DNA from 2 places in the Granulicatella sp. 20925_1_45 genome. Region 2 is predicted to be linked to the other one. Evidence: predicted binding sites of a transcription regulator. Region 2 holds the regulator's gene; the other holds the start of a gene.

Region 1 (12,636 bases), on a different contig from region 2:
AATAGAATTCTTACAGCCTAGTCTGTAGAAGAATTATCTAAGGAGGAAACAGTGTGGTTGCATTAAATTTTAAAGCACAAAATATCGGAATTGACTTAGGCACAGCTAACACGATTGTTTATCTAGAAGATGAGGGAATCGTCACACGTGAACCTTCCGTTGTTGCAAAAAATATCGTTACAGAAGAAATTATCGCAGTAGGAAAATCTGCATTTGAAATGATTGGTAGAACACCAGAAAATATCGTGGCATTACGCCCAATGAAAGATGGCGTAATCGCTGACTACAATACAACGACAGCAATGTTGAAATACTTCATTCAGTCGATTGTGGGCCGCTCATTCTTTAAACCAGTGGTCATTATTTGTGTGCCAAGTGGCATTACAGACGTTGAAAAAAGAGCCGTTTTAGACGCGACAAAATATGCAGGAGCTAAAGAAGCGTATGTGGTTGAAGAACCATTCGCGGCTGCAGTTGGAGCAGGACTTCCTGTCACAGATCCAACTGGAAGCATGATTGTCGATATCGGTGGCGGTACGACAGACGTGGCGACGATTTCGCTTGGTGGAATCGTGAATAGCCGCTCGATTCGTGTCGGAGGAGACGAGTTAAACGAGTCTATCGTGCAGCACGTTCGTAAGACATACAATTTACTAATTGGAGAACGTACGGCTGAAGAATTAAAAATTATGTTAGGTTCAGCTTCCATTGAAAAAGCACAAGGAAGCATGCAAGTGCGTGGTCGTGATATGGTTACGGGATTGCCACGTGTTGTTGAAGTGCCTGCAAAAGAAATTGCAGTTGCGATGAGTGAAATTATTCATCAAATTTTAGACGCAGTAAAAGATGTATTGGAACAAACACCGCCAGAAATTTCTGCGGACGTTATTGATCATGGAATCGTGTTAACAGGTGGGGGCGCAATGCTTCGTCACCTTGCTGAGATGATTTCGAAGGAAACGCAAGTACCAGCCTTTGTGGCCAACGATCCACTTGATTGTGTGGCATTAGGAACTGGTGCGATTTTAGCAAATCCATCATTAATGAAAAAATAGAGTCCGTTGAAAAATAAATAAAGAGGAGTGATGATGTGAATCCAATTTTTTCAAATAAGAAACTAATTGGTTGGGTAATCGGAATTATCACGGCATTAGCATTGATCATGTATTCCATTACTTACGGCAGTAATATCGTGACTCAAGGTGTTAATGATGTAACCAATATTCTAGGAAGATTAGTCTCTTATCCAGCAAATAGTATTAATGATTTTATCGATAGCGTGAGTGATTTATCAAATACGTATCAAGAAAATCAATCGTTAAAACAAAAAATCGATACCATTCATGAATTAGAAGTTCAATTGAGTGAGTTAAAACGTGATAACCAAAAAATGAAGGAAACGCTCAAGTTGCAAGATACACTAAACGATTATACGTTAGTGAATGCGACGGTTATTGCGCGTAATCCAGATACATGGCGTGATGTCATTACGATTAACAAAGGATCAAATGACGGCATCCAACCACAAATGTCTGTTATGAGTGATAACGGGCTTGTAGGGAAAGTCATGGACGTGAATCCAACGAGTGCACGTGTAGCGCTATTATCGAATGCTGATAATACATTAGTGCGTGTGGCAGCGATGATTCAAAACGAAAAAGAACCAATCTACGGAACCATCACTGGTTATGACGATAAAAGCAATATGTTAGTGATGAGCCAAATTCAAGCAACGCAAGATATCAAAGTTGGGGATAAAGTCGTGACAAGTGGTCTCGGTGGCATTTCTCCAAACTCACTGTATATCGGTACGGTTGAAGAAGTGGCGATGGACCGTTTTGGCTTGTATAAAGAAGTGAAAATTCGTCCAGCAGCGGATACGAATGACGTTCGTTACGTGACGGTTGTTATTCGTACAAGCGAAAGCGAGGGGCAATAATGCGCATCTCAAAAAGAGTTTACTGGGTGTTATTTGTTTATATTCTTGCTTTCTTAGCCGATGGAGTGTTAACGAATCATTTTTCAAAATTGTTTCTGTTCTCCGGCTATAGCTTAACGCCTCGAATGATTATTATCGCAGTCGTGTTGTTAAACTTCATGATTGACCAAAAGTCAATGTTCTGGTTTACAGTCGTTGCAGGATTCTTAGTGGATAGTTACTACTCAGGCGTCCTTGGTGTCTACATGGCGCTGTTTGCAGTGATTGTACGAATCATTAATTTGGTTCGCTCGAACATCCTTCAAAATCCATTTACATTAGGGCTAGCGCTAGTGTTCTTCTTAAGCTTCACCGAAGTCTCTGTTTACTTCGTGTATGCCTTACGAGGAGTAGCGAGCATGAGTTGGAACGAGTTCTTAGTAGTGAGACTTGGGGCAACCTTAATGTTAAACATCGTGATTTATTATATTTTATATCTCCCGCTTCGCAATTTTGCTAGATGGGTGAACTCAACTCCGGTCGTAAGTCCACATGACTTAATGAACCATCGTAGAGCATAATTTGAGAAAGGTTTGGCTGTTTGTGGCCAAGCCTTTTTGATTGCACGTTAATAGTACTGACAACGGCGATAGATATGGTATAATAAAGAGGATTAGTGTCAAGAGAAAGAGGAATTGAATGAAGAGAGCAACATTTTTAAAAGCAAGTCTAATCTCGAAGGGTATCATTGCGACCTGTGCGATTGTCGGTTTTCTAATGCAGATGACGCTTCACGGCTGGCATGGACTTCGTTACTACACGAATCAATCGAATCTACTCGTTGGAGTATTTATGGTGTACTTGCTCTTCAAATACCGCAAGAGTGGCCATTGGAGTAAAATGGACCTTCGCTTGAAGGGTGGCGTGACGGTTGCGATTCTTCTAACGGGTTTGGTGTATCACTTTATGTTAGCACCACAAAAGACAGCCGAAGAATTCTGGACGATTGAGAATTTCTTGTCGCACTATATTGTGCCATTTGGAACGTTAGCGGATTGCATCGTCTTTGATAAAGGGCATTGCTACAAGTGGTGTGATCCATTTACGTGGACGTTATTGCCGCTGGTCTATGCGATTGTGTCTGTTGCGATTGCACTCATCACACGTATTCCGATTGGAAATAACAAAGATGGCCCATTCCCATATTTCTTCTTGAATGTGGATAAATATGGATTTCTCGGCGTCTTGCAATATTGCTTAGGATTAGCCGTAGCCTTCTTAATCGGCTCGTATATTCTTTTCGTATTTAAAAATGGATTCAAAACAAAGGAACGTTTATAAGAGAGGAGACTTTCATGGTTCGAGATATTGGAATCGACTTAGGAACAGCGAATATTTTAGTGTTCTTAAAAGATCGTGGAATTATTTTAAATGAACCGTCACTCGTTGCGCTAGATGAGCGTAATGGCGACGTGATTGCAGTCGGTGAACGTGCGTATCAAATGGTGGGCCGTACACCTAAAGAAATCAATGTGCACCATCCATTAAAAGGTGGGGTAATTGCGGATATCGCGGTTACTGAGCAATTGCTTGAATTGTTCATGCAAAAATTAAACTTAAATAGTTGGTTCTCTAAACCAGATATTTTGATTTGCACACCAACAAATATTACGACAGTCGAGCAAAAAGCGATTATCCAAGCAGCGATTAAATGCGGTGGACGTAATATTTACTTAGAGGAAGAACCAAAAGTGGCCGCAGTCGGCGTTGGACTCGATATCTTCTCTCCAATTGGAAACATGGTTATCGATATCGGTGGCGGAACAAGTGATATTGCCGTTCTTTCAATGGGATCAACGGTCACAAGCCGTTCGATTAAATTAGCCGGCGACAATATGGACTTTGCCATTTCCGAATATATTAAAGACAAATATCAACTCATTATCGGGGACCGTACTGCTGAAGCCATCAAGATGAATCTTGGTAGTGCGATTGAAGTGGAAAACGAGTCGGATATGATTGTTAAAGGTCGTGATATGACGACTGGATTACCGAAGACCGTTACCATTTATACAAATGAAATTTATCATTGCTTAAAAGAAATGCTCGATACGATTGGCGAAGAAGCCAGACTCGTACTCGAAGCGACTCCGCCAGAACTCGCAGGTGATATTATCGAACGCGGCGTGATGGTAACAGGGGGCGGAGCGCTCATCCAAGGAATCGACCGTATGCTTTCTGAGAAGCTACAAGTTCCTGTGATGGTGGCAGAGAACCCGCTTCAAAGTGTTGCGATTGGAACAGGAATCTTATTAAACCGCATTAAAGCAGATCGTGGTATTTTCTCAGGACTCAGAAGACTCTTCAGTTCTAAGAAAGTTGTAATGAACCCAACTGCGAATATGATTGATGATGAAAGGAAAGAAGAAGCATGAAGCAAGAATTGAAAAATAGTGGTCACTTATTATTGACGGCGCTACTCCGTGTCTTAATCTTCGTGATTATCGCAGTCATCTTATTTGCACTTGGCTTAATGGTTGGTTATGCCGTTCTTGGTGAAGGTCACAACCCATTTGATATTTTCTCAAAAGAAGTATGGGACAAGATTTTCAACTTTATTAACTAACAAGCAGATAGATTGACCTTTGTTGACTATTGAAGTAGACTATAACAAAAGCAGAATATGGAGGAAATGCTATGAATTTAATTCCAACAGTTATCGAGCAGTCTTCTCGCGGAGAACGCGCTTATGACATTTACTCACGTTTATTAAAAGACCGTATTATCATGGTAAGCGGACCAGTTCACGACGATATGGCGAATGCGATTATCGCGCAATTACTATTCTTAGATGCACAAGATCCTGAGAAAGATATTTACATGTATATTAACTCTCCCGGAGGAAGTGTAACAGCAGGTTTAGCCATCTACGATACAATGAACTTCATCAAAGCAGACGTTCAAACCATCGCGATGGGACTAGCAGCATCAATGGGTTCATTCCTATTAACAGCTGGTGCTAAAGGGAAACGCTATGCATTACCAAACGCTGAAATCTTAATTCACCAACCTTTAGGCGGAGCTCAAGGTCAAGCGACAGAAATTGAAATTGCAGCACGTCAAATCTTGAAAACACGTGAACGCTTAAATAAAATCTTGGCGAAACAAACAGGACAAAAATTATCACGTATCGAAAAAGATACAGACCGTGATAACTACATGACAGCACAAGAAGCATTAGAATATGGCTTAATTGATGCGATCATGGAAAGCTCAAAAGAAATGAAATAACAGTGTGAAAACTGAAGAATACCTTCTGAAACAAATCGTTTTGGAGGTATTCTTTTTTTATTGTTTTGATTTCTGAAGATTTAACATTTAAAATATTGTTTTTATGTGAAATTTTTCATTTATTGTTTATTAATGTTTGTGAAAACGTTATAATAGTAATTGTAATAATAAAAATAAAAAGTGAAAGGTGAGAAAAAATGAAAAGAAATTGGAAAGTTCTTTTACTAAGTATTTTATCGGTTCTACTTTTATTCGGCTGTGCTACAGCGAAGAAGAGTGGGAAATTTGAAGGAGTGGGGAATGGTAAGCACGGCGAGATTAAAGTAGCCGTTACGATTACCGATGCGAAGATTACTAACATTGAAGTCGTTCAGCAAGATGAAAATAAAGGGCTGTCCGATCCGGTTTACAACGAGTTGAAGGAAACGATTATCGCGCAAAACTCAGCAGATGTCGATGTTGTGTCTGGAGCGAGTGCAACTAGTGAAGGTTATTTAGAAGCCGTTAAAGATGCGATTAAGAAATCAGGCATTACGCTTGTCGCTGCAAAACAAACGGCAACGAATAAAAACGAGCTTCCTGCAGAACAAACCTTTGATGTCGTTATCGTTGGTTCAGGTGGTGCCGGACTTAGTGCTGCGATTGAAGCTGCAGAAGCTGGTAAGTCAGTCGCTATTGTTGAAAAAATGCCAACAGTCGGCGGGAATACGCTTATTTCCGGTGGGGAAATGAATGCGCCTGGTAACTGGGTACAAAAGAATCTTGGAATTACTGGCGACTCTGTAGAAGCGTACTATAATGATACGATGAAGGGTGGAGACAATATCGGGGATCCTAAACTCGTTCATTTAATGGCTGAAAAAGCATTGGAATCAGCAGAATGGTTACGAGACGACGTACACGTTGAATTCCTATCAGATCAATTATTCCAATTCGGTGGACACTCATTTAAACGTGCATTGATTCCTAAGGGCCATACTGGTGCGGAATTAGTGTCTAAATTAAAAGCAAAAGCAGAAGAACTTGGTGTTAAGATCTTCTTGAACGTGAAAGCAGATGAATTAATCCAAGATGCAAACGGTCGTGTGACAGGTGTGAAAGCCACTGACAAGGCTAAAAAAGAAGTCAAATTCCTTGCTAACAATGGGGTTGTATTAACAACAGGTGGTTTCGGTTCAAATGTCGAAATGCGTAAAGAATATAACAAAGAATATGACGAACGTTATAAATCAACAGATACAGTCGGAACTACTGGGGATGGTATCGTAATGGCTCAAAAAGCTGGGGCTGCGTTGAAGAACATGGAATACATCCAAACATACCCAATCGCAAATCCGAAGACTGGTATGATTTCGCTATTAGCCGATACTCGTTTTGATGGAGCGATTCTAGTCAACCAAGAAGGAAAACGTTTTGTGGAAGAACTAGACCGTCGTGATGTGATTTCAAAAGCAATCCTAGCACAAACAGGGGGCTATGCTTATCAAATCTGGAACGATAAAATTGATGCGATTTCGAAGACGAAAGAAGCGCATAAAGCAGAATACGATGAGTTGATTCGTGAAGGATTGTTAGTTAAAGCTGATACGATTGAAGAAGCTGCAAAATTCTTCGATATCGATATCAATAACTTGAAAGAAACAATCGCAAAAGTAAATGAATATGCGAAGACTAAAGACGACAAAGATTTCCATCACCGTGGTGGATTAGTCTCTCTAGAAGAAGGTCCTTATTATATTGAAAAAGCCGTTCCTTCTGTTCACCATACAATGGGTGGGGTTGTTATCAACGAAAAAACAGAAGTGTTAAATGAAAAAGGCGAACCAATTCCTGGATTATACGCTGCTGGTGAATTAACAGGGGTTATCCAAGGGAAGAACCGTCTTGGAGGAAATGCGATTACGGATATTATCACATTCGGACGTATTGCCGGTAAAGAAGTCGGAAGTAAATAAGCTAGTAATGGATCGTGCAGTAGAACTTTTCCAGTTCGCTGCACGATTTTTTTTCGCCGTATATCTTCCTTTTTAGTAGTGAAAGCGGTACAATAGACACATACGACTTGTTAGAAGGTAAAAGGGGAAAAGGTTATGACGACAGAAGGAAATCCATTAAATAATGCTCGTGTGGCATATGAATATTACGAATTACCAGGGGAATTAGTAGATATTCAACCTTTAGGAAATGGATTAATTAATAAAACCTATCAAATTACACATACACATGAAAATGAAGAAAAACAATATGTATTACAAGCCATTAACCATGATATTTTTCCAAATGTTCGCGGCTTAATGGAAAATATCGAGAAGGTAACGACTTATCTTCGCGAGAAATACGAAGCAGAAGGGCGCGATGCTGCTCGTGAAACGCTTCGTGTCATCCGTACAAAAGATGGCCACTTAACAGCCAACTTGGATAACGGAACTTACTGGCGTATTTATGATTCCGTTAAAAATAGCTATTCATTAGATAAAGTAGAAAGTCCAGAGCAATTTTACATCACAGCGAAAGCATTTGGTCGTTTTGCCTATGACTTAAACGACTTCGATGCGAGCCAATTAGTCGAAGTGATTCCAAAATTTCACGATACACGTAATCGTTACAGACAGTTAGAAGAAGCGATTAGAGAAGATCGTGTGGGCCGTGTGAAAGAAGTGCAAGAAGAGATTGCATTTATCCAAAACCGTAAAGCGGACTGCTTCTTACTCTATGATTTACTCGATGAAGGCGTATTGCCGCTTCGTGTAACGCATAATGATACAAAATTAAACAACATCATGTTCGACAGTGAAACAAAAGAACCGCTTTGTATCGTGGACCTTGATACGGTAATGCCGGGATTAGTGTTATTTGATTTTGGGGATTCCATTCGTTTTGGTGCAAATGACTGCGCCGAAGACGAATCCGATTTAACAAAAGTGAACTTCGATTTCGACTTATACGAAACTTACGTGAAAGGCTTTATCGAAGGGACAAACGGCATCTTGACGGAAGCCGAACTCGAATACTTACCTTGGGGTGCTCGCGTCATTACGCTAGAACAAGGTATTCGTTTCTTGACGGACTATATCAATGGGGACGTTTATTACGCAACGACTCGTCCAGGACAAAACTTAGACCGTGCACGTACGCAATTGAAATTGGTACAAGATATGGAAAACGTTTGGGATAAGATGGTCGAAGCTGTTAAAAACGCACAAAAATAAGAAATTCAGACTCTCTGACAGATTTGTTAGAGAGTTTTTTGTAGTCCGTAACACTATATGTTGTAAATTATAACGATTCTAAAACACAATATATTGTGTTTTAGGGGTTGATTTTTATTTTTTGAGTGCTACAATAAGGACTAGAGTTTAAGGAGGAATCGTGATGAGTGTAGAGACATTAACAGCATTATCGGTCACGAAGAGGGATGGCCGACAAGTCGAATTTCAAAAGGAAAAAATTCAACGTGCGATTGAAAAAGCAGAAATCGGATTGAATGGTGAATTAAGCGATGAGCGGATGGAAGTGCTTGGTAGCATCGTAGAGGATGTCCTCGCGGAGATTTCAAGACGCTTTAACGATACGATTGAGATTTATGAAATTCAAAATATCATTGAACATTTACTGATTGAAGACGGAGAATCAGAGCTTGCACAAGAGTATATCTCATACCGTGTTGACCGTGATTTGCGCCGTAAGAATCAGTTGGATTTCCAATGGGCGCTCTCACGATTAACGAATAAAGAGGCAAGCGTCGTCAACGAGAACGCGAATAAAGATAGTAAAGTATTTAATACACAACGCGACTTAACGGCTGGAACGGTCGGGAAGATTATTGGCTTAAAGATGCTTCCGCCGCACGTGGCCAATGCGCATTTGAAGGGCGACATTCATTATCACGACTTGGATTATCATCCATATATGCCGCTCACGAACTGTTGCTTAATTGACTTCGAGCACATGCTAGGGCTCGGTTTTAAAATCGGAAATGCGGAAGTGGAGTCTCCTAAATCGATTCAAACCGCAACCGCACAGATGGCGCAAATTATTGCGAATGTGGCAAGCAGTCAGTATGGTGGTTGTTCTGCCAACCGTGTGGATGAGTTACTGGCACCTTATGCAGCCTTGAATTACGAAAAGCATTTAGCAGATGCAAAAGTCTGGATTGAAGGTGCAGAACGTCAAGAAGCGTATGCGATGAAGAAAACGGAAAAAGATATTTATGATGCGATGCAATCGTTAGAATATGAAATCAACACGTTATATACATCGCAAGGACAAACGCCATTTACAACACTTGGATTCGGACTCGGAACAAATCATTTTGAACGTTGTATTCAAAAGGCTATCTTGCAAGTGCGTATGGAAGGGATTGGCAAAGAAAAACGAACTGCCATTTTTCCAAAACTTGTTTTCACATTGAAACGTGGCGTGAACTTGGAAGCCAACGACCCAAACTATGACGTGAAACAATTAGCGTTGGAATGTGCGACAAAACGCATGTATCCAGACGTATTAAGCTATGACCAAATCGTTCGTTTGACGGGAAGCTTTAAGGTGCCGATGGGATGCCGTTCGTTCTTACAAGGATGGAAGGACGAAAACGGCCAAGAAGTGAACGATGGGCGAATGAACTTAGGAGTTGTGACTCTTAATATTCCTCGGATTGCGCTTGAAGCAGACGGATCTCTTCAAAAGTTTTGGGAGATTTTTGAGGAAAAACTCGCGATTTGTAAAGATGCACTCGTCTACCGTGTGGAACGTTGTAAGGAAGCCACTCGCGACAATGCGCCAGTGTTGTATCATTACGGCGCATTTGGCCAACGTTTGAAGGATGGCGAAGAAGTCGACGTTCTATTTAGAAACAAACGTGCGACGGTTTCTCTGGGCTATATTGGCCTCTATGAAGCCGCAACCGCCTTCTTTGGGCCAGCCTGGGAAAATAATCCGGAAGCCAAGGCCTTTACCTTAGAAATCGTGAAGGCGTTGAAGGCTCATACGGATTCATGGGGCGACGAGTACGGCTATCATTTCAGCGTCTATGCGACTCCAAGTGAAAGTTTGACCGACCGATTCTGCAAGCTCGATATCGAAAAATTTGGTCTAGTGCCAGATATTACCGAGAAGGAATACTACACGAATAGTTTCCATTATGATGTGCGTAAAAATCCAACGCCATTTGAAAAGATTGACTTCGAAAAAGATTATCCAGTGTATTCTTCAGGTGGCTTCATTCATTACTGCGAATATCCAGTGCTTCGTCAAAATCCAAAGGCGCTGGAAGCTGTGTGGGATTTTGCCTATGACAAAGTTGGATACCTTGGAACGAATACGCCAATCGACCATTGCTATAAGTGCGGTTTTGATGGCGAATTTACACCAACGGCTAAAGGGTTCGAATGTCCACAGTGTAAGAACCATGATCCGCAAACGTGTGATGTGGTGAAACGAACTTGTGGCTACCTTGGAAATCCGCAGGCCCGTCCGATGGTGCACGGTCGTCACGTGGAAATTTCTTCGCGTGTGAAACATATGCCAAAACTCAAGGAACGCTATGCGCTTGGGGTGACGGAGGATGAATAACCCGAAGCCAAAAGAATGGACCAGCCAGCAGTATTCCCAAGGGAAGATTGCAAGCTATAAACCGTATAATTTTGTCGATGGGGAAGGGGTACGCTGCTCGCTGTATGTGAGCGGCTGCCTTTTTGCCTGTGAAGGGTGTTATAACGTCATCGCGCAAAATTTCAATTACGGTATTCCGTATACGAAGGAACTCGAAGCACAAATCGTTGAAGATGTGGGTACTTCGTATTGCCAGGGCTTAACGCTGCTTGGAGGAGAGCCTTTTTTAAATACGGGTGTCTGCCTTTCTCTAGTAAAGGCTCTACGAGAAGCATATGGGCACACTAAAGATGTGTGGTCGTGGACTGGATATACATGGGAAGAATTGATGCAAGAAACAGAGGATAAGCTTGAATTGCTCAGCCTGATTGATATTTTAGTCGATGGACGATTTGAACTCGCCAAGAAAGATTTGACCTTGCAGTTTCGAGGCTCTAGCAACCAGCGCATTATCGATGTGCAGGCGTCTCTTGAATCTGGGGAAGTCGTTTTATGGAAAGGTCTCTGGGAATCATAAGAAACGATAAAATTTCTGACAAATGGTCATTATTTTGATAAAATGAAGGAATGAAATACGTTAAAGGAGACGACAATGGCGATTACAGGACTTGGAATGGATGCAGTGGAACTTTCACGCATTGAAAAAATCGTGGCAGAACCGAAAACTTTTTTACAAAAAGTACTGACTCCAGCAGAACTAGAGAAATATAACAGTCTTCCAACGAAGCGAAAAGTGGAGTTTCTCGCAGGACGTTTTGCGGCCAAGGAAGCCTACGCAAAAGCATTGGGAACAGGAATTGGACAACACGTATCTTTCCAAGATATCGAAGTCTTAAATGATGCGTCTGGAAAACCAGTCCTTGTGTGCAAACGGTATGACCACAAAACATGGGTCACCATTACGCATACAAACCATGATGCATATGCCGTCGTCGTATTAGAATCCAACGAATAAAAAGGAATGAACCAATAATGTTAGAAGCAATCCATCGTAATACACGAGTTGTAGTGGATTTATCGATTGTAAAACAAAATATTAAAAAGCAACTAGCGAAGTTGAGCCCTTCTCAAGAGCTCTATGCAGTGGTGAAAGCCAACGCATACGGACATGGGATGATTCCAGTGGCAAAAGCAGCCGTAGAAGCTGGCGCTACAGGTTTCTGTGTGGCGAATGTGGACGAAGGACTAGGCTTACGTCAGGCTGGATTCACACAACCGATTTTAATTCTAGGACTTAGCCGCGTTGAAGATGCCGCACTCCTAGCTGAAAATAAAATCACTGCGAGTGTCGACTCAGTAGAGTGGCTAAAAGAGGCAGCACAGTATTTAAACGATACACCGTTAAAAGTCCATATTGCCGTGGACTCTGGGATGGGACGTATCGGTGTCGTGAACGAGGAAGAATTAGCAGCGGTTGAAGCCGTGCTAAAATCCGGCCCGTTTGAATTCGAAGGCATTTTCACGCATTTTGCGACCGCCGATGAAGCCGACACGACACAGCTAACCAAACAAATCGAGAAGTTCCATCGCCTGGTCGATAAATTAAGCGTCAAACCAGCACATGTGCATTACTCAAACTCAGCCTATGCGATTTGGCATGATGCAGGAGATAGCGCCATTGTTCGATATGGAATCGGCATTTACGGGATTAATCCTTCCAATGGAGACTTAGCACTGAAAGACGAAGCTGCCTTAACACCGGCACTTCGCTGGGAAACAGAAATGGTGAAAGTGAAGAAGCTGGAAGCAGGAGACACGGTGAGCTACGGTGCGACATACACTGCAGACGAACCGCAATGGGTAGCGACACTTCCAGT
Region 2 (12,636 bases):
GGTAGATGAATTCAAAAACTTAATCACATGTAAGATTTTAGGAATTAACTCTATAGATGAAGCGAAACGTTATGTGTTAACGGAAGAAGATTGGAAAGCAATCGATGAACTCACAGCTTCTAAATATAAAAACTGGGAATGGAATTATGGCCAATCTCCACAATATAGTGATTACCGTGATGGACGTTTCGCATGTGGAACGATTCAATGCTACTTAGAAGTGGAACAAGGTAGAATTTCAAATTGCCGTATTTATGGAGATTTCTTTGCAAAAGGAAATGTTCAAGAAGTCGAAGAAAAACTTAAAGGTGTTCGTATGGTGAAAGAAGACTTAGTGGAAGTCTTAAGCGCCATCGATTTAAGCAACTACTTTGGCGCAGTTACTGCTGAGGAATTTGCGGGACTCATTTTAGGAGAATAAAAAAATAGGGTGATACCGTATAAGGTATCACTCTATAAATTTAGAAAAGGATGAAGCATGGTGCTTCATCCTTTTTGCTTGATTAGTCTAATTCTTCTTTGGCTGGAATGCTGTGTGCTAGACGGCTTGCTGCAGCGGCTGCGATAGCTCCTACTAAGTCGTCTAAGAAGATGTTTACTTTACCAGTTGATTTGTCATCTAAGTTCTTAAGAATTCCTGGTTTTACTTTATCGATATAACCGTAGTTTGTAAATCCGATTGAACCATATACGTTTACGATCGATAATGCTAAGATTTCATCGACACCGTATAAAGGCTCGTCTTGAGATAAGACATCGTTTAATAATGGATGTAATTTCTTTTCTTCTGCTAATTTATCCATTTCGATACCAGTGATAACGGCGTTTTGAACTTCGCGTTTCTTCAATACGCTATTAACGTTTAATAAGCATTCTTCTTTCGTTAATCCTGGTACATATCTTTCTTGTAAGAAATAAACTAATTCAGCAATTTGTTCTAATTCTACACCGCGTTCAGATAATAATTCTAAACAGCGTTCGTGTAATTCTTTTGGGCTTTTCATCTGAAAAATCCTCCTTTTAACAAATTATGAAACCCTTTTAAAAAGAGTAGCTTTTTATTTTAACACAAAATACAAAGAACGCCCAAATGAATTGAGCGTTCTTTTTGAAATTTTGTAAACGGTTAGAACATTGACGAGCTATGAATCGTGCTCGGACGGCTATTTGGATTCACGTAAGTCATTGCAGCGTTAATGGCAACAGGTGCTTCACCAAATCCAGTAGCGATGATTTTTACTTTGCCATCGTAAGTTGCGATATCTCCAACGGCAAAGACGCCAGGAAGAGTCGTTTCCATTTGGCTGTTTGTCACGATGGTGTTACGAACCACATCGAATCCCCAGTTCTTCATTCCTCCAATAGAAGAAGAGAAGCCATAGTTCACGATAAAATCGTCAACAGGAAGTTCAATTTGGTCTTCACCTTTAGCATGTTTGAGGACAACCGATTGAATGGTTTCGCCATCGCCAATAATTTGGTCTGGAAGATAAGGCGTTAAAATGTCGACGCTTGATTCTTCTAGTTGTTTCACGCTATGTTCTTGTGCGCGGAACTGTGGACGACGATGGACGATCGTCACTTTCTTTGCGATTGGTTCTAAAGCTAGTGCCCAGTCTACCGCAGAGTCGCCACCACCGCAGATGGCTACAGTACGGTCGCGGAATCGCTCTAAGTTTGTTACGAAGTAGTGCAGGTTGCTGTTTTCATAAGTTTCTGCATTTTCTACATCGAGTTTACGTGGACGGAAAGCTCCGTTCCCACAAGCGATAATCACTGTTTTCGCGTAGTGCGTTTGTTTAGAAGTTACGAGTTCATATCCGAAGTCTGTTTTGTTTAATTCGAGTGCTTCTTCTTCTAAGCAGTACTGAGTTTCTGGGAAACGTTCAAGCTGCTTTTTCAAGTTCTCGATTAAATCGCCAGCTGTAATTTCTGGGAAGGCAGGGATGTCATAAACCATCTTTTCAGGATAAAGCATCCCTGGTTGCCCACCTAATTGGGGCAAAGTTTCAATAATTTTAACAGACGCTTGACGTAAGCCCGCGTAAAAGGCGGTGAAAAGCCCAACAGGCCCACCGCCGATAATAATAATATCAACAATTTCTTGAGTCACTTTTTACCTCCGAATTAATAGAACATTCTTAAAATAAAGGCCATTGCGATACCAGTTAGTACCCCAGCAAATACCTCAATAGGTTTGTGACCTAAATATTTCTTGATAATTAATTTTTTATTTTCTTCTGTGTCGAAGAGATTGATTGGATCATCTTCTGATTCAATTTCAACATGCTTTAATGCGCTGGATTCTTCGCGTACTTGTTCTTCGTATAATTTTTGTAGGAGAATTCCTTGTTCACCACTTTGACGACGAACGGCCATGGCATCGAACATAACGATTAAACCGAACGTTGTTGCGATTGCAACGAGTGGAGAAGCAAATCCGTATTCAATAATAAGTGCTGTAATCAGCGAACTAACCGCAGCAGAGTGAGAACTTGGCATTCCACCTGTGCTAGTTACTAACGAAACGTGTGCGCCATCTTTCTTTGAAAAGAGCGCAATCGGAAATTTAACAAATTGTGCAAATAGAATCGAGCAAATTGAAGCGATTAATGGATAATTTTGAAATATTGTCATTAAACTTTCACTCTTTCTTTTTTCTATACTCAAATACTATACCACGAAACCATGAAAATCACTAAGGAAAATTTATAGATATTCTTTATTTTTTTATTAAGGTGGATAAGAACGCTAAATTGCACCCGTTTGCCTTTTGTGGTTTAATAGAGGAGGTTAGATGAGCAATCATCAGTAAGAATTAAAAGGAGATGGAAAAATGAGTCAATTTCCACAATTGAATGAAGTGAATGAAAACAATCCACTCGTGACTGTGCATACGAACTTGGGCGATTTCACATTGGAATTATTCCCTGAAGTAGCACCTAAAACAGTGGAGAATTTCGTAACACATGCGAAAAATGGATACTACAACGGAGTTATCTTTCACCGTGTGATTGAAGACTTCATGATTCAAGGTGGCGACCCAACTGGAACTGGTATGGGTGGCGAGTCTATTTACGGACGTACTTTCGAAGATGAATTTTCAAGAGAAGCATTCAACTTGTATGGAACTTTATCAATGGCAAATGCAGGTCCAAACACAAATGGATCTCAATTCTTCATTGTTACAGCAAAACAAGTACCCGCACAAATGTTGAAACAATTAAAAGATGGCGGCTGGCCTGAAGAAATCGTTGAAGAATACGCTAAAGTTGGTGGAACACCTTGGTTAGACCACCGTCATACAGTATTCGGACGCGTCGTAGAAGGTATGGACGTTGTTCTTAAGATTGAAGGCGTAGAACGTAATGCGCAAGACCGTCCTCTAGAAGATGTTGTCATTGAATCGATGGACGTAAAAGCGTAGGAGGTTCTATGAGCAAAACTTTTAGAATTGGCGACATCGTTACGGCTAAAGTAACGGGTGTACAAAATTACGGAGTTTTCTTGGAGCTAGATGAAGATACACAAGGCTTGATTCATATTTCTGAGTGTAAACATGGATATATGGATAATGTGCATGATTTTGTGAAAGTAGGACAAGAAGTGACAGCCAAAGTCATTGACGTCGATGAATTCTCAAATAAGATTAGTTTATCGATTCGAGCGCTGGAAAAACTCGATGTGCCAGATGTTCCGCAACGCATTAAGAAAAATCGCAAACGCTATGTTCCATCTATTGGTTTTTCTAGCTTAGCGAAGAAGTTGCCAGAGTGGATCGAAGAAGCACAAGAAAAATTTGTAAAAGATAAAAACAAAAATTAATAAAAAAATCGTTATTGAATACGAAGGAGGCATTCAAATGGGACACATTTCATTTGATTATTCAAAAGCATTAGATTTCTTCAGCCAAGAAGAAATTGACAATTTACAATCAACAGTAACAGCGTTAGATAAAGACTTACGCGAAGGATTAGGAGCAGGGAACGACTTCACAGGTTGGATTAACTTGCCACGCGACTATGATAAAGAAGAATTCGCTCGTATTAAAGAAGCTGCTAAAAAGATTCAAGAAGAATCTGAAGTATTAGTAGTAATTGGTATTGGTGGTTCTTATTTAGGAGCTCGTGCAGCGATTGATTTCTTAAACCACGCTTTCTATAACTACTTACCAAGCGATAAACGTAAAACTCCGCAAGTATTATTTGCAGGAAACAGCATTAGCTCAACTTACTTACAAGGGTTAATCGACCTAATCGGAGATCGTGATTTCTCTGTAAACGTAATTTCTAAATCTGGTACAACAACAGAACCAGCGATTGCTTTCCGTGTATTCAAAGATTTATTAATTAAAAAATATGGTAAAGAAGAAGCTGTAAATCGTATTTACGCTACAACTGACCGCGCTCGTGGAGCATTAAAATCAGAAGCAGATGTGGAAGGATACCAAACATTTGTGATTCCAGATGATGTCGGTGGACGTTTCACAGTATTAACAGCTGTAGGATTACTTCCAATCGCAGTTACTGGTGCAGATGTAGATGCATTAATGCAAGGGGCTGAGGATGCACGTGTGGCATACAGCTCATCAAACTTAAAAGAAAACGAAGCTTACCAATACGCTGTAGCACGTAATGTGTTATACCGCAAAGGAAAAGTGACAGAGTTATTAATTAACTACGAACCAACATTACAATACTTCTCTGAATGGTGGAAACAATTATTTGGTGAATCAGAAGGGAAAGACTTCAAAGGAATTTATCCTTCAAGTGCAAACTTCTCAACTGACTTACACTCACTAGGACAATACATCCAAGAAGGTCGTCGTAACATCTTCGAAACAGTTATCAAAGTGGGTAAACCAAATGAAGAAGTAACAATTCCTGAAACAGAAGAAGATTTAGATGGATTAGGATACTTACAAGGTAAAACAATGGATTTTGTAAATACAAAAGCTTTCCAAGGAACATTACTTGCTCATACAGATGGTCAAGTTCCAAACTTTGTAGTGAACATTCCTGATATGTCAGCTTACACATTAGGACACTTAATCTACTTCTTCGAAATCGCAGTTGGACTTTCTGGTTACTTAAATGGCGTGAACCCATTTGACCAACCAGGGGTAGAAGCATACAAGAAAAACATGTTTGCTTTACTTGGAAAACCAGGATTCGAAGACTTAGCAAAAGAATTAAACGAACGTCTATAATCAACATGCCGCATTCTCAATACGAGGGTGCGGTATTTTTGTGTGAATATGTGCTCGAATCGGGAAAAGAACTTGCGACAAAGGGCGTTTTGAACTAACATAGGTTTTACAAGAAGTGTTGGAGGAAAAAGATGAGAGTCATTGGATTAACAGGCGGTATCGCTAGTGGAAAGACTACTGTTTCGAATTTATTTAAAATCTCTGGAGTGCCGGTTATTGATGCCGACCTTGTAGCTAGACAAGTCGTCGAAAGAGGAACTGCCGGATTAACGGCGCTCGTGAACCGTTTCGGTGAATCTATTTTAAATACAGATGGAACGTTAAATCGAACGGAACTTGGGCAAAGAATGTTCAGCGATGATGCGATTCGCAAGGAAGTAAATGACATTCTTCAACCACTGATTCGCCAAGAGATTGCAGGAAAGATGACAGACTACCAAGAGCAAAGGAAATCACTGATTGTCTTAGATATTCCGCTCTTATTTGAAATGCACTATGAGAGTCTCTGTGATGATATTATCGTGGTGGCCGTATCTGTGGAAACGCAAATTACTCGCATGGAAAAGCGTAACGGATATACAAGGCAAGAAGCGTTAGAGCGAATCCAGTCACAGATGCCTTTAGAAGAAAAAGTAAAGAGAGCAACGATTGTGTGGTCAAACGAAGGAACCCTTCAAGAGTTAGAGCAAAAAGTCCATCAGTGGCTACTCGAAAATTTCCTTAAAAAATGATATAATAAATCGAATAAGCACAAAAAAGGAGAGGTGTTTGCAATGCAATGTCCAAAATGTAAAAACAATGGTTCTCGCGTAGTAGATAGTCGTCCAGCTGATGATGGTCGTTCTATCCGTAGAAGAAGAGAATGCGAAGAATGTGGCTACCGTTTTACAACATTCGAGCGCTTAGAAAAGGCGCCATTGCTTGTCATTAAACGTAATGGGAATCGCGAAGAATTTAGCCGTGAAAAATTATTAAACGGATTAGTTCGTTCAGCAGAAAAACGTCCAGTATCACTTGGACAATTAGAAAATATCGTGAATGAAATCGAACGTTCCATCAACCAAGAGGGAGAAAATGAAGTGTCAAGTACTCTTATTGGAGAAATGGTGATGGATCACTTAGCTAAGATTGATGACATTGCGTATATTCGTTTTGCGAGTGTGTATCGTCAATTTACAGACCGCAAAATGTTCTTAAAAGAATTAGAAAGAATGTCTATGATTATGGACAGCCAAGAAAAATAGGAAGGAATTACAAGAATGCACTCAAAAGAGTTTCCATGGGCACAGTATAAGCCTAAAGACGGTATCCTCGTGGTACAACCTGTGTGGATTACCGAAAGAGAAATCCAATTTTTAATGCAATTATACGCTCCGTTCATTGGAAAAGAAGCGACTCTTTTGTATGCGACTTTGTACGGTGAGTTATCTCCATCAGAATACGAGAGTGAAGTCTTCTCCATTTCTGAATTGTTGTCGATGACGAATTTAGGAATGCCCGACTTTTTCTTAGCTAAAACACGATTAGAAGGAATTGGACTTTTAAAAACGTATCGTAAGGAGCCAACTGCTTCACGTCCTCAAACGTACACGATGGAATTACAAGCACCAACATCTCCGCGTCTCTTTTTCAAAGATGCCTTACTTTCGACTCTACTGCTAAATCAGATTGGGAATCATCGTTTTGAGAAATTAAAGCAACGATTCTTAGTGTCGAAACCAGGCGACTTAGGAGAGAACGACAGTGCGCAGTTTGAAGAAGCGTATCGACTTCCTTATAACATGGAATCTTATACAAGAAACCATGCGCAAGAAAACCGCATGGTCTTAGATAGCAAGCAACAACCTGAATTCGAGTTTGCATCGGATGTGGATTGGGATTTAATCGAAGGGCTGTTAAAAACAGAATTCGTCGATTTAAATTCCATCACTAAGGGAGTTCGAAAAATCGTCGATGCCTTATACCGTGCCTATGGGTTTACTGAGCAAGAAATCGCACAATTTTTAGTGATTGCGTCTGATTTAACAACGAAAGTCATTGATGAAGAGTTCTTGTTGAAATTAGGGCAAGAGGCTGCTCAAGATAAAGTGACACAACTTCGAAGCGAAGAAGTGGTTGAAGCACCTGTGACCGAACCGACTGAAGTGCAAGTGGTGGAAGGGGCCTCTGAAGAAGAGTTAGCCATCCAGCAATTGATTCAAGCGGCTAAAGGAATGGCGCCAATTGACTTTGTTTCAAGCATCAAGGCGCAAAAGAAAGGCTATGTCTCAAAAGCAGAACGTCAATTGATTTTTGATTTAGTATCTGTTAGCGGTTTACCAAACGAAGTGTTAAATATTTTATTCCACTATGCTTTGGTACAGCTCGATAACGCGACACTTGCACGAAACTTTATCGATGCGATTGCCAACGACTGGGCTACAAAAGAAATCAAGACCGCTCAAGAGGCAATGGAAGCTGTACGAAACCGCGATTTGCAGCGAGAAGTGAAACGAAAACAACAACTGCATAATGCAGGTAAGAATAACTACAGAAGACAGGGTGGCTATCAAGAGCAATTGCCAGATTGGGCGAAAGATTCTCAGGCAAAGGAAAAACAAACGCCTGCACCTACTGAAAGCCAATCCACACAAGTTTCAAGTGATTTAGCAGAACAAATCGCAAAATTAAAAACAAGTAATCAAAGAGAACAACAATAACGGAGGTGAACGAATTGGAAGGATTAAAAGGATTTTTAGATCAAAGAGGAGCAACACAAGGCATGCCGAACATGCAAAACATCGAAAAAGAAATCTTTGAAGATAAAGATGTAAAAGCTTTTCTTGAACAACATAAAGAAGAATTGACTCCGGAAGCTATTCGTAAAGGAATGTCTGCGTTATTGGAGTTTCGAATGGAAAGAGATGCTAGAAAGAACAACAAGGAAGTGAAAGCTCCAGGTCTCGAACCATGTTTAGAAGTGCATAACGGATTTATTTTAGTGAATTACAAACGTACCGAAGAAGCGATTCGCCAGGAAAGAGAACGTAAACGTAAACGCCTGATTCATTCCATCAATATGCCCAAAAATATCGCGGAGGCTCGTTTCTCAGATACGGCTCTTACGCCAGAGCGACAAGATGTCATTGGAGAATTATTGAAATTCATCAATAGTTACAAACCAAATAGTACTGAATACCAAAAAGGATTGTATTTAGCAGGGCCTTTTGGTGTTGGGAAAACATATATGATGGGCGCTTTAGCAAACGAGCTTTCTGAAAACGGCGTTGAAACGACGCTTGTCAATGTTCCAACGTATAGTGCAGAAATTAAGCAAGCCATTGCGACAAATACCGTTGAAGCGAAATTAGTATCGATTAAAAACACACCAATCTTAGTGTTGGATGATATCGGTGCGGAAATGAATAGCGCATGGTTTAGAGACGAAGTGTTGATGGTCATCTTACAACACCGTATGTTGCAAGAATTACCAACGTTCTTCACATCTAACTTCACAATTGATCAGTTAGAAGCGCATTTTGCTCATTCAAATAAAGGAGACCAAGAACTTCTTAAAGCAAAACGTCTGATTGAACGTATTCGCTTCTTAGCTAAAGAGTATTTTGTCGATGGACAAAATCACAGAAATCCATCATAGATGAAAATGCTTGAAAATATGAAAGATTAGTGGTTAAATACTAATGAACTAAATATTTTGAAAATGATGAAAAAGACAAGAAACTATCTCTTGGTTACATTTTAGCGAGAAGTGGGTTGGTGCAACACTTCATCCGGAATAGTTTTACCACTTTTGAATCTTTGCTTGAATTCAGTAGAGCAAGGCGCATCGGAGCGTTATTCCGTTGAGGTTCATCTTTTTTGATGAACAAATTTGGGTGGAACCACGTAGAATATGACGTCCCATAGTTTGCAGGAGCAGACTATGGGATTTTTTGTTTATTTCAGAAATTTCAAAAAGAAAGAAGGAAGAAAATGTCAATGATTAAAATTACTTTTCCAGATGGTGCCGTTAAGGAGTTTCCAAAAGGAATTACAGTAAAAGAAGTTGCAGAAAGCATTAGCAAAAGTTTAGCGAAAAAAGCATTAGCAGGTAAAGTGAACGGAGAATTAGTAGACTTCGATCGCGCTATCGAAGAAGATGCTTCTATCGAAATCGTTACACCAGATCACGAAGATGCATTAGGAATCTTACGCCACTCAACAGCACACTTATTAGCACATGCATTAACTCGTTTATACCCAGGAATTCACTTCGGAGTAGGACCTGCGATTGAAACAGGATTCTACTACGATACGGATATGCCAAATCAATTAACAGAAGATGCTCTTCCAGAAGTGGAAGCAGAAATGATGAAAATCGTTAAAGAAAACTACCCAATCGTTCGTCGTGAAGTAAGCCGTAAAGAAGCGTTAGAAATCTTCGCAAACGACCCTTATAAAGTAGAATTAATTAATGGTTTACCTGAAGACGAAACAATTACTGTATATCAACAAGAAGATTTCGTAGACTTATGTCGTGGTATCCACGTTCCCTCAACAGGACGTATTCAAGTCTTCAAATTATTATCACTTGCAGGGGCTTACTGGAGAGGTGACTCTAACAACAAGATGATGCAACGTGTATACGGAACTGCATTCTTTGATAAAGCAGACTTAAAAGAATTCTTGAAAATGCGTGAAGAAGCCAAAGAACGTGATCACCGTAAATTAGGAAAAGAATTAGATTTATTCATGATTAGCCAAGAAGTAGGTTCAGGATTACCATTCTGGTTACCAAAAGGGGCTACAATCCGTCGTACAATCGAACGTTACATCGTAGATAAAGAAATTAGTCTTGGATATCAACACGTGTACACTCCAGTTATGGCTGATGTAGGTCTTTACAAAACTTCAGGTCACTGGGCTCACTATCAAGAAGATATGTTCCCACCAATGGACATGGGCGATGGCGAAATGCTTGTTTTACGTCCAATGAACTGTCCTCACCATATGATGGTTTATAAAAACCACATCCACAGCTACCGTGAATTACCAATTCGTATTGCTGAATTAGGAATGATGCACCGTTATGAAAAATCAGGTGCGTTATCAGGTTTACAACGTGTGCGTGAAATGACTCTTAACGATGGACATACATTCGTTCGTCCAGACCAAATTAAAGACGAATTCAAACGTATTTTAGACCTAATCCGTGAAGTATATAGCGACTTCAATGTAAAAGATTATCGTTTCCGTTTAAGCTATCGTGATCCTGAAGATAAACATAAATACTTCGATGACGATGAAATGTGGAACAAAGCAGAATCAATGTTAAAAGAAGCAATGGATGAAATGGGATTAGAATACTTCGAAGCTATCGGTGAAGCAGCATTCTACGGTCCTAAATTAGATATTCAATTCCGTACTGCAATGGGATTAGAAGAAACAATGTCTACAATCCAATTAGATTTCTTATTACCAGAACGTTTCGACTTAACATACGTTGGTGAAGATGGAGATAACACTCACCGTCCAGTGGTTATCCACCGTGGGGTTGTATCTACTGCAGAACGTTTCGTAGCTTACTTAATCGAAGAATACAAAGGAGCATTCCCAACTTGGTTAGCTCCAGTTCAAGCAACAATCATTCCTGTAAGTGTGGAACATCATTATGACGCTGCACGTGAGTTGAAAGAAAAAATGGCTCGCTTAGGAATGCGTGTAGAACTTGATGATCGTAATGAAAAAATGGGTTACAAGATTCGTGCGTCTCAAACTCAAAAAATCCCTTATCAATTAGTAATTGGGGATAAAGAGGTTGAAGAAGGTACTGTAACTGTTCGTCGTTATGGTTCTAAAGAAACTAAATCAATGTCTGTTGAAGCGTACTTAGAATACGTACAACGCGAGATTGCAAACTTCTCTCGCCCGCTTGAAGACTAATTTTTCAAAGGCTCGTAGCAATACGAGTCTTTTTTGTGCTTAATAATAAAACCGAAGGTTTTGATTTATGGCGGTGTGTGGTTTGAGAATGATTGGGGGCTACTTAATAAAATATATTGAAGTGTGGTTTTTAATAGAAGTTTCGTTCTTTCGAATCATTGCGGATGTCTTCATAAAAGCTGTAATGGGATACCGGCTCGAGCCTTGGGTCTCTCACCTTCAAAGCCTCAAAAACGGGAGTAAGGAATGAATTCCTAACTCCCGTTAATTCGTTTTGATATGATTCCCCATTACTGCTTTTATAGAATCCGCATGATTCTCCAGAACGAAGCGTTAAAAATCTATTCGTATATTTTATAAAGTGAGCGATGCTTCTTAGACCGCCATAAATCAAAATGCGGTTAGAAAAAGACGAGTCTTGCGAGAAATTAGTTATCGCTAAAATTGGAGGCCCGCTGGTGCTTTTTTATGGAGCGTTCGTTGGTGCTTGTTTATGGAGTGTGTGCTGGTGCTTCTGAAGTTGAAATAGTGAAGTGGATGTTTGACAAAATCACATTCCAAAGTTAAGATAAGTGTGTTGGTAGATCTCTCCGCGTGTGGAGAGACTTTTTTTATGCATATATACAATTGATTGAGAAGGAGAGTTTTGATGGTAGTTGAAGAAAAACAAAATCCGTTAGGGTACGAAAAAATTAGTAAATTGATTCGTAAAATGGCGATTCCTGCTATTATCGCGAATGTGGTGAACGCACTCTATAATATCGTTGACCAAATTTTTATTGGACAAGGGGTAGGGTATCTTGGGAATGCAGCTACAAATATTGCTTTTCCAATTACAACCATCTGTATGGCGATTGGTTTAATGGTAGGAATTGGTGCCGCATCAAATTTTAACTTGGCGCTAGGTCGAAAAGAAGATAAACATGCGCGTGAAGTTGCAGGGACGGCAGTGCTGCTGTTGGTGACAGCGGGGTTAATCATTATGAGTGTAGTTCTATTGTTCTTACAACCATTGTTAAACTTATTTGGAGCCACTGACCAAATTCTAGGATACGCCAGCGAGTATGCAGGAATTACAGCTTTTGGAATTCCGTTCTTCATGATTTCTATTGGTTTTAATCCACTAGTTCGTGCAGATGGTAGGGCCACTTACTCGATGATGGCCATTATTGTGGGAGCTCTACTCAACACAATCCTAGATCCATTATTTATCTTTGGGTTTAATATGGGGATTGCAGGAGCTGCGTGGGCAACGGTTATCAGTCAAGTTGTTTCAGCAATCATATTACTCGCGTATATACCAAGGTTTAGATCCGTTCGCTTTGAGCGTAGCGACTTTAAGTTGTCGTTTGCGGATGTAAAAGTGATTGCATCTCTTGGGTTAACATCGTTCATTTTCCAAATTTCTGCGACCGTCGTACAAATTGTATCGAATAATCTTTTACGTACATATGGAGCACAATCCGTTTACGGTAGTGATATCCCGATTGCGGTTGGGGGAGTCG

The links. The regulator NrdR, encoded in region 2, represses ribonucleotide reductase genes. The targets are predictions, from matches to a motif close to ACACNATATATNGTGT.
Region 1: a site for NrdR is predicted at 8,502-8,517, ahead of nrdD (anaerobic ribonucleoside-triphosphate reductase). Genes of this name have one in related genera too.

What each region holds. Positions count from the first base shown of each region.
Region 1 covers NZ_JAPWBR010000013.1:19,551-32,186, reverse strand. The annotation lists gene O3798_RS05595 (rod shape-determining protein) at 54-1,055, shown strand; gene mreC (rod shape-determining protein MreC) at 1,091-1,939, shown strand; gene mreD (rod shape-determining protein MreD) at 1,966-2,499, shown strand; gene O3798_RS05580 (Pr6Pr family membrane protein) at 2,618-3,259, shown strand; gene O3798_RS05575 (rod shape-determining protein) at 3,274-4,353, shown strand; gene O3798_RS05570 (DNA-directed RNA polymerase subunit beta) at 4,350-4,544, shown strand; gene clpP (ATP-dependent Clp endopeptidase proteolytic subunit ClpP) at 4,616-5,209, shown strand; gene O3798_RS05560 (flavocytochrome c) at 5,407-7,164, shown strand; gene O3798_RS05555 (phosphotransferase enzyme family protein) at 7,300-8,418, shown strand; gene nrdD (anaerobic ribonucleoside-triphosphate reductase) at 8,582-10,780, shown strand; gene nrdG (anaerobic ribonucleoside-triphosphate reductase activating protein) at 10,773-11,336, shown strand; gene acpS (holo-ACP synthase) at 11,412-11,774, shown strand; gene alr (alanine racemase) at 11,789-12,636, shown strand, end outside.
Region 2 covers NZ_JAPWBR010000006.1:39,073-51,708, forward strand. The annotation lists gene O3798_RS03315 (lipoate--protein ligase) at 1-421, shown strand, start outside; gene O3798_RS03320 (phosphatidylglycerophosphatase A) at 504-1,004, opposite strand; gene O3798_RS03325 (NAD(P)/FAD-dependent oxidoreductase) at 1,127-2,113, opposite strand; gene O3798_RS03330 (divergent PAP2 family protein) at 2,128-2,637, opposite strand; gene O3798_RS03335 (peptidylprolyl isomerase) at 2,837-3,427, shown strand; gene O3798_RS03340 (CvfD/Ygs/GSP13 family RNA-binding post-transcriptional regulator) at 3,436-3,825, shown strand; gene O3798_RS03345 (glucose-6-phosphate isomerase) at 3,863-5,209, shown strand; gene coaE (dephospho-CoA kinase) at 5,341-5,940, shown strand; gene nrdR (transcriptional regulator NrdR) at 5,983-6,453, shown strand; gene O3798_RS03360 (replication initiation and membrane attachment family protein) at 6,469-7,908, shown strand; gene dnaI (primosomal protein DnaI) at 7,923-8,846, shown strand; T-box leader at 8,904-9,115, shown strand; gene thrS (threonine--tRNA ligase) at 9,188-11,131, shown strand; gene O3798_RS03375 (MATE family efflux transporter) at 11,781-12,636, shown strand, end outside.